Linked DNA regions of Thiocapsa bogorovii. The protein of the gene in region 1 binds, or shares a complex with, the protein of each later gene. Links are inferred from orthologs where the notes say so. Each region holds a gene or a part of one and is shown in the gene's direction. Other genes may lie near its edges.

What was found.
Region 2: the proteins of dnaN (region 1) and dnaX are in contact, whole or in part, in a cryo-EM structure (PDB 8GIZ), measured with the Escherichia coli proteins. The link is inferred for Thiocapsa bogorovii from one-to-one orthologs.

What each region holds. Positions count from the first base shown.
Region 1 is NZ_CP089309.1:2,816,275-2,819,482, forward strand. What follows is about bases 1-2,893. They hold dnaN (DNA polymerase III subunit beta), read left to right. Parts: upstream 1-843; coding sequence 844-1,944; downstream 1,945-2,893. Other genes in these bases: dnaA (chromosomal replication initiator protein DnaA), read left to right, coding at 1-652; recF (DNA replication/repair protein RecF), read left to right, coding at 1,957-2,893. Also shown: more of recF, read left to right, coding at 2,894-3,093. UniProt on the Escherichia coli protein: Confers DNA tethering and processivity to DNA polymerases and other proteins. Acts as a clamp, forming a ring around DNA (a reaction catalyzed by the clamp-loading complex) which diffuses in an ATP-independent manner freely and bidirectionally along dsDNA.
Region 2 is NZ_CP089309.1:4,521,439-4,524,642, forward strand. Bases 316-3,204 are described here. They hold dnaX (DNA polymerase III subunit gamma/tau), read left to right. Parts: upstream 316-840; coding sequence 841-2,568; downstream 2,569-3,204. Other genes in these bases: LT988_RS20045 (YbaB/EbfC family nucleoid-associated protein), read left to right, coding at 2,755-3,078; recR (recombination mediator RecR), read left to right, coding at 3,094-3,204. Outside these bases: LT988_RS20030 (hypothetical protein), read right to left, coding at 1-279. UniProt on the Escherichia coli protein: Part of the beta sliding clamp loading complex, which hydrolyzes ATP to load the beta clamp onto primed DNA to form the DNA replication pre-initiation complex.

The sequences.
Region 1 (3,208 bases):
TCACACCTTCAACGCGCTGTTCGAGTCGCGCCAGCAGATCGTCCTCTCCAGTGACCGCTTCCCGAAGGAGGTCGTTGGCCTCGAAGAGCGTCTGAAGTCACGGTTCGGTTGGGGACTGACGGTGTCGATCGAGCCGCCCGACCTCGAAACAAGCGTTGCGATCCTGCACAGTAAGGCCAGCCTTTGGGGAGTGGATCTCCCGGAGGATGTTGCGTTTTTCGTCGGGCGGCGGATTCGCTCGAACATCCGAGAACTTGAAGGGGCGTTGCGGCGCCTCGTCGCGAACGCTCAGTTCACCGGCAAGCCCATCAGCATGGAACTGGCAAAACATGCGCTTCGGGATATGTTGGCCGCACAGGACAAACAGGTCAGTATCGAAAACATCCAGAAGACGGTGGCCGAGTATTTCAAGCTCCGGACTTCCGACATGATTTCGGCGAAACGAAGTCGCTCGATCGCACGCCCGCGACAGATCGCAATGGCGCTCGCGAAGGAGCTGACGAAGCATAGTCTCCCGGAAATCGGTCGAGCGTTCGGGGGCCGCGATCACACGACCGTCCTTCACGCCACTCGGACCATCAAAAACCTTCGCGACAGCGACGCATCGATCGAAGAGGATTACAAAAACCTGTTGAGAACTCTGACCTCATAGCTGTGGATAACGTGTTCACGGAAAACGCACGCAGTTGAAGGCGAGATTTATGCACAGGCTGCCCAGAGGTTGTGCCGGCCATAAGCCAGGTTGACGTGACTGTTTCGTAACGGATTGTGGGTTGCCGCACACTCATGCACAGGCCTTATTACTACAGGTTTTTTAAGTTTCTTAAGTATTAGGAGATCACGATGGAGCTCGTCGTCAACCGTGAAAGTCTATTGCCTGTGCTCAGCAAGGTCGTCGGCGTCGTAGAACGTCGACAAACTCTTCCGATCCTCGGGAACCTGTTGTTGTCGGCGTGCGATGACCGGGTCGACATCTGCGGAACGGATCTGGAAGTGGAGGTCAGAACGAGTTGTAGCGCGTCAGTTCCTCAAGAAGGGGAGACCACGCTGCCTGCGAGAAAGTTGATGGATATTTGTCGGAACCTAGCCGAAGGCACGGAGATCCGGTTTCGACTGAACAAGGAGCGTTGCGTCGTCACCGCTGGACGTGGTCGGTTTACGCTCGGGGTGCTGCCGGCGGCAGACTTCCCCTTGATGGACGCGGAGATCGATGGGGCGGATGTTAAGGTTCCCGAGGGTGTCCTGCGACAGCTTCTCGACAAGACGTCCTTCGCAATGGCCCAGCAGGATGTTCGCTATTACCTGAACGGTCTGCTGGTGGAGTGGGATCGCTCGGGGATTACGGCTGTCGGGACCGACGGGCATCGGCTGGCCAAGTTTCATCGAAGCCTGGATCTGGATCTTTCGGAGCGCGTTCAGGTCATCGTGCCGAGCAAGACGATCCTTGAGCTTCGTCGCCAACTCTCATCCACTGACGAGCCGGTCTCGGTTTCGGTTGGGTCGAGGAGTATTCGTCTGGCGGTCGGCGGGATGGTGATGACATCGAAGCTGGTCGATGGTCGTTACCCGGAATACGAACGGGTCATTCCGCGGGAGCTCGGCAAGGTTGCTCGGGTCAGCAACGATGCGCTCAAGCGAGCTTTGGCACGGACCTCGATTCTGTCGAACGAGAAGTACCGGGGTGTTCGATTGGCGTTCGAGGATGGCGTCCTGAGGCTTCAGGCGCACAATCCCGAGCAGGAAGAGGCGGAGGAGGAGATTGAGCTCGACTACAACGGGGAGTCCGTTGCCATCGGTTTCAACGTGGCTTACCTATCGGACGTTTTGGGGGCAGTCGAGGGTAGTGAGATCGAGGTCCGATTCAGCGATGCAGGGAGCAGTTCGGTGTGGCGCGGCGTCGGCGCCGAGGATGAAACGTATGTCGTTATGCCGATGCGTCTGTGATCGTAGGGGTTGATGGACGGTTTGATCGGTCCGCGACTATTGAGGCTGGGGGTCACGAATCTAAGGAACCTCCGCAGTGTGGATTTGGACCTTCGGAAAGAATCCCATCGGATCCTGCTGACCGGCGCCAACGGAGCAGGGAAGACCACGTTCCTCGAGGCCGTTTATCTCTTGTCCCGAGGCCGGAGTTTTCGGGGTCGCAAGGCAGGATCTTTGACGACGGACGGCGAGACTCGAACCCTGATCGAAGGGGTGTTTCGGGAGGCGGACTCATCGGGCGAGTCGACGCTGGTCTTCGAGCGGAGCAGGCGGGGTAGTCTGAGGCGGTACAACGGTGTCGCGATGGGATCGCTCCCGCCGAGCGACAGCCCGCTCCGGGTCAAGCTCGTGGGTGAGAATCCTCAGGCTCTTTTGGAAGGGGAGCCGATGCTCAGGCGTGGGCTTTTGGACTGGAACGTGTTCCACGTGGAACATCGACTTGGACGGTTGCGGGCCGATCTTCGTCGTGTCCTCGCTCAGCGGAATGCAGCGCTCCGACACGCCGGATCCGGCGTGTCCATCTGGGATCCGACGTTCGTCCAACTTTCCGCCCGTATTACGGAGAAACGCGAGGCCTTCGTAGACCTGTGGCGGACTCAATTCAGATCGCTCGCGAACCACTTTTCTTTCCTTGACGATTTCGAGCTTGTATTCGAGCGCGGTTGGCCCCGAGACAGCGACTTGACCGAAATCCTGGAGCAGGGGCGAAGTGCCGACATTCAGCGCGGGCAAACGCTCGCGGGAGCGCATCGAGCGGATATCGGAATCAGTCGGGACCGCGCTCCACCCCGACTCTCACGCGGGCAGGCAAAGGTTGCCGTGTGCCTTCTTCAACTCGCCGCGGAGCGCGTCCACCGCGGGAAAGGTCTTGCCCCGTCGCTTTGGCTTCTCGACGACATCGACGCCGAGCTCGACACCGCTACGGGCGATCGATTATGGCGCTTGTTCGAGGAAGCGGAGGGACAGCGGATGGTCGCTCGGTTGGGCTACCATCCGACCGAGATCAAGGATGGATCGATCCACCAAGACACGATGTTCCACGTGGAACAGGGTATCGTGACATCCGCTGCCGTCGCCGATCGTCCACCCCCCCCGACGTCCTTGCCTTGATGGCATCACCGGCCGATGTCCTTGATCTGCGCGCAGTACGGCGCCTGAAGCGCTTCGGCCTACGTTCCCGTATAATGGATCGTGCTTCGGGACAGTCTTGCCCCGGCGCCGACTC
Region 2 (3,204 bases), 1.7 Mb from region 1 along the record:
CAGGGCCAGCGCCGAATCCAGTGTCGGGACGACCGAACCCCAGACTTGGGCGAAGTCCTGATCGTCGGCGAAGAGTCCTTTGGCATCGGCGACCGCTCGGTCGGCAAAGTCGCGCGAGCGTTGCCACCAGTCGGTCGCGGTCTCGAGGGTTCTGTTCCAGACGTCCGGTTGGGTGTCGGAGGGCGCGGCTGCGGGGAGCTCGGTCTCGGCGGCGAGATTGCCGTCGGCGCCGATGACCAGCGTCCCGAGTAGAAGGATGAGTGGAGCGTTAGCACGCATGGGGATCAGGATGCCTCGGCGGGTCTGTTTGCACGGGTCCCGAGTCGGCGGGTTCCGCCGTGTCGGATGCTCGGACCCGGCCACGGGTCGGACACCACAAGTCTGCCATGCCCGGGCGGTCGGGTCGATTCGGGTGTCGGGCGTTTGTCTTCGCTCTCGGGCTTTGTTAACCTTGCGCGTCGATTCGGGGCTTGGCCTCGGTTCGGATGTCATGGTGGCTTGCGCCGGTCCCCTCGCAACGCGAAACCGTGAACCCGGTCAGGCCCGGAAGGGAGCAGCCGCAGCGGTTGAAGCGTGTGCCGGGGTGTGGCTGGCGTCGGCCGCCGCCCCGTCCCTAAGGTCCAAAGGGGCCTCGATTCCCGTTCGATCGGGGACGGACGAGCGAAGGACGCCGCGCATGTCATGAGGATCGACGGCCGTCGCCTACACGGCGCCCGAGGTCGCGCGGTCAAAGCCGGATGGACGACGCGGTGGCCACCGGGAAGATCCGGCGCCGGGAATGAGCGTTTCTATCCACCTCAGCCTCTGCCCCACACGGAATTCGTCCGACTCGAACTACGCATGTCCTACCAGGTGCTCGCCCGCAAATGGCGCCCCAAGAGCTTCGATGATCTGGTCGGACAATCGCATGTGGTCCGCGCACTCTCCAATGCGCTCGATCGCGACCAGCTCCATCACGCCTATCTCTTTACCGGCACCCGCGGTGTCGGCAAGACCACGCTCGCCCGTATCCTCGCCAAGGCGCTGAACTGCGAGGAGGGTGTGAGCGCGCGCCCCTGCGGGGTCTGCTCGGCCTGTCGAGAGATCGACGGCGGGCGTTTCGTTGATCTCATCGAGGTCGATGCCGCCTCGCGCACCAAGGTCGATCAGACCCGCGAGCTTCTGGACAACGTCCCCTATGCCCCGGCCCGTGCACGCTACAAGGTCTATTTGATCGACGAGGTGCACATGTTCTCCAACCATAGCTTCAACGCCCTGTTGAAGACCTTGGAGGAGCCGCCGCCGCATGTGAAGTTTCTGCTCGCGACGACCGACCCGCAGAAGGTCCCGATCACGGTGCTCTCGCGGTGTCTGCAGTTGAATCTGCGCCGTCTCTTGCCCGAGGAGATCCGCGCCAGACTCCAGCATGTCTTGGAGGCCGAGGGGCTCGAGTTTCAGGCCACCGCGCTGCCGTTGCTGGCGCGCGGGGCCGACGGCAGTATGCGCGACGGCTTGAGCCTGCTCGATCAGGCGATCGCCTTCGGCGGCGGGCGGGTCGAGGAATCGGGCGTGCGCACCATGCTCGGAACCCTACCCGGCGATCTGACGCTGGACCTGCTCGATGCGCTGGCGGCAGGCGACGGCGCGCGTGTCTTGTCCGAGGTCGAACGCGTGGCCTCGCTGACCCCGGATTTCGAAGAGCTGCTGCGCGAGCTGATCGCGCTGCTGCACCGCTTGGCACTGGTTCAGCAGGTGCCCGAGACGCTGGCCCCGGACGATCCGGATGCCGCGCGTTTGACGGCGCTGGCGGACCGGCTCCCGGCCGAGGATCTGCAGCTTTATTATCAGGTGGCGCTGACCGGGCAGGGCGACCTCTCGCTCGCCCCGGATCCGCGTGCCGGTTTCGAGATGGTCCTGCTGCGCGCCCTAGCGTTTCGACCGGCCTCCAACCGCGGCGAGCCGACGCGAGCGCCGGTGCGCCCCTCGACCTTGCGGGAGATCCCAGACGGCGGTCCGACCCGCCCGGCCGACTCCGCCGGCGCTGCGACCGGATCGCCTGCTTCCTCGCCAGGTTCCTCACCGGTCGCGATGCTGAGGCCCGTTGCCGAGTCGCGCGTCGCCGAGCCTGCGCCCGCACAGCATGCGAGGGCCGCCGCGCACGCGCCGACCGAGACCTCGCGCGCCGCGGTTCAGGTCACGCTCGGGTCACACGCGGATTGGCTGCATCTCGTCGATCGTCTGGAATTGGGCGGGATCGCGAGCCAGATCGCCCATCATTGCGATCTGAAAGGCTGGGCGGACGGGCGACTCTCGCTCGGCTTGGACCCGGCCGCGGAACATCTGCGCTCGCCGGGTGCGGAATCGCGCCTGCATGCTGCCTTGGAAAAGACCATGGGTACTGCGGTGAAGCTCGACATCCAGGTCGCGCGGCCGCAGCGCGAGACGCTCGCCCAGCGGCGCGAGCGCGAGACCGGCGAACGCCGCCAGGCGGCGGTCTCTGCGATGGAGGAGGATCCGGTTGCGCGCGCGATGCAGGACGAGCTCGATGCGAGCTGGATCGCCGGGAGTATCGAGCCGGCCGATCGATAGGCGTTTTTCGCGGATATTAGGTCGGTTCTCCGCTCGGAGAACCGGATGGTCCGATGTCGCATAGCGACGGATTCTTTGTGAAGAGATAGCCAACCGAGAAGAGAGGATGCGGGAGATGGACGGCGTTCGGCGCCGTGCGCTATCCCGCCTCGGCCATCCGGTCGGGGTTTCCCGCGACACAGCATGATGAAAGGCGGAATCGGCAACTTGCTCAAGCAAGCGCAGAAGATGCAGGAAGACATGAAGCTGGCCCAAGAACGGCTCGCCTTGGAAGAGGTCGTCGGCGAGTCCGGCGGCGGCATGGTCAAGGTGACCATGAACGGCCGCTATCAGGTCAGTCGGGTGGAGATCGACCCCGGTGTGATGGGCGACGACAAAGAGATGCTCGAGGATCTCATCACCGCTGCCGTGAACGGTGCAAGCCAGCGCGTGGCCGAGAAGGCCAAGGAGAACATGGCCGAGCTGACCGCCGGGTTGCCTTTGCCGCCCGGGATGAAGCTGCCCTTCTAGGCGCGGTCCGTCGCCGTGTCCGAGCGCCCGCTTCTCGGTCAATTGATCGATGCCTTGCGGTGCCTGCCGGGGGTCGGGCCGAAGTCGGCGCAGCGGATCGCCTTCCACCTGCTCGAGCGCGATCGC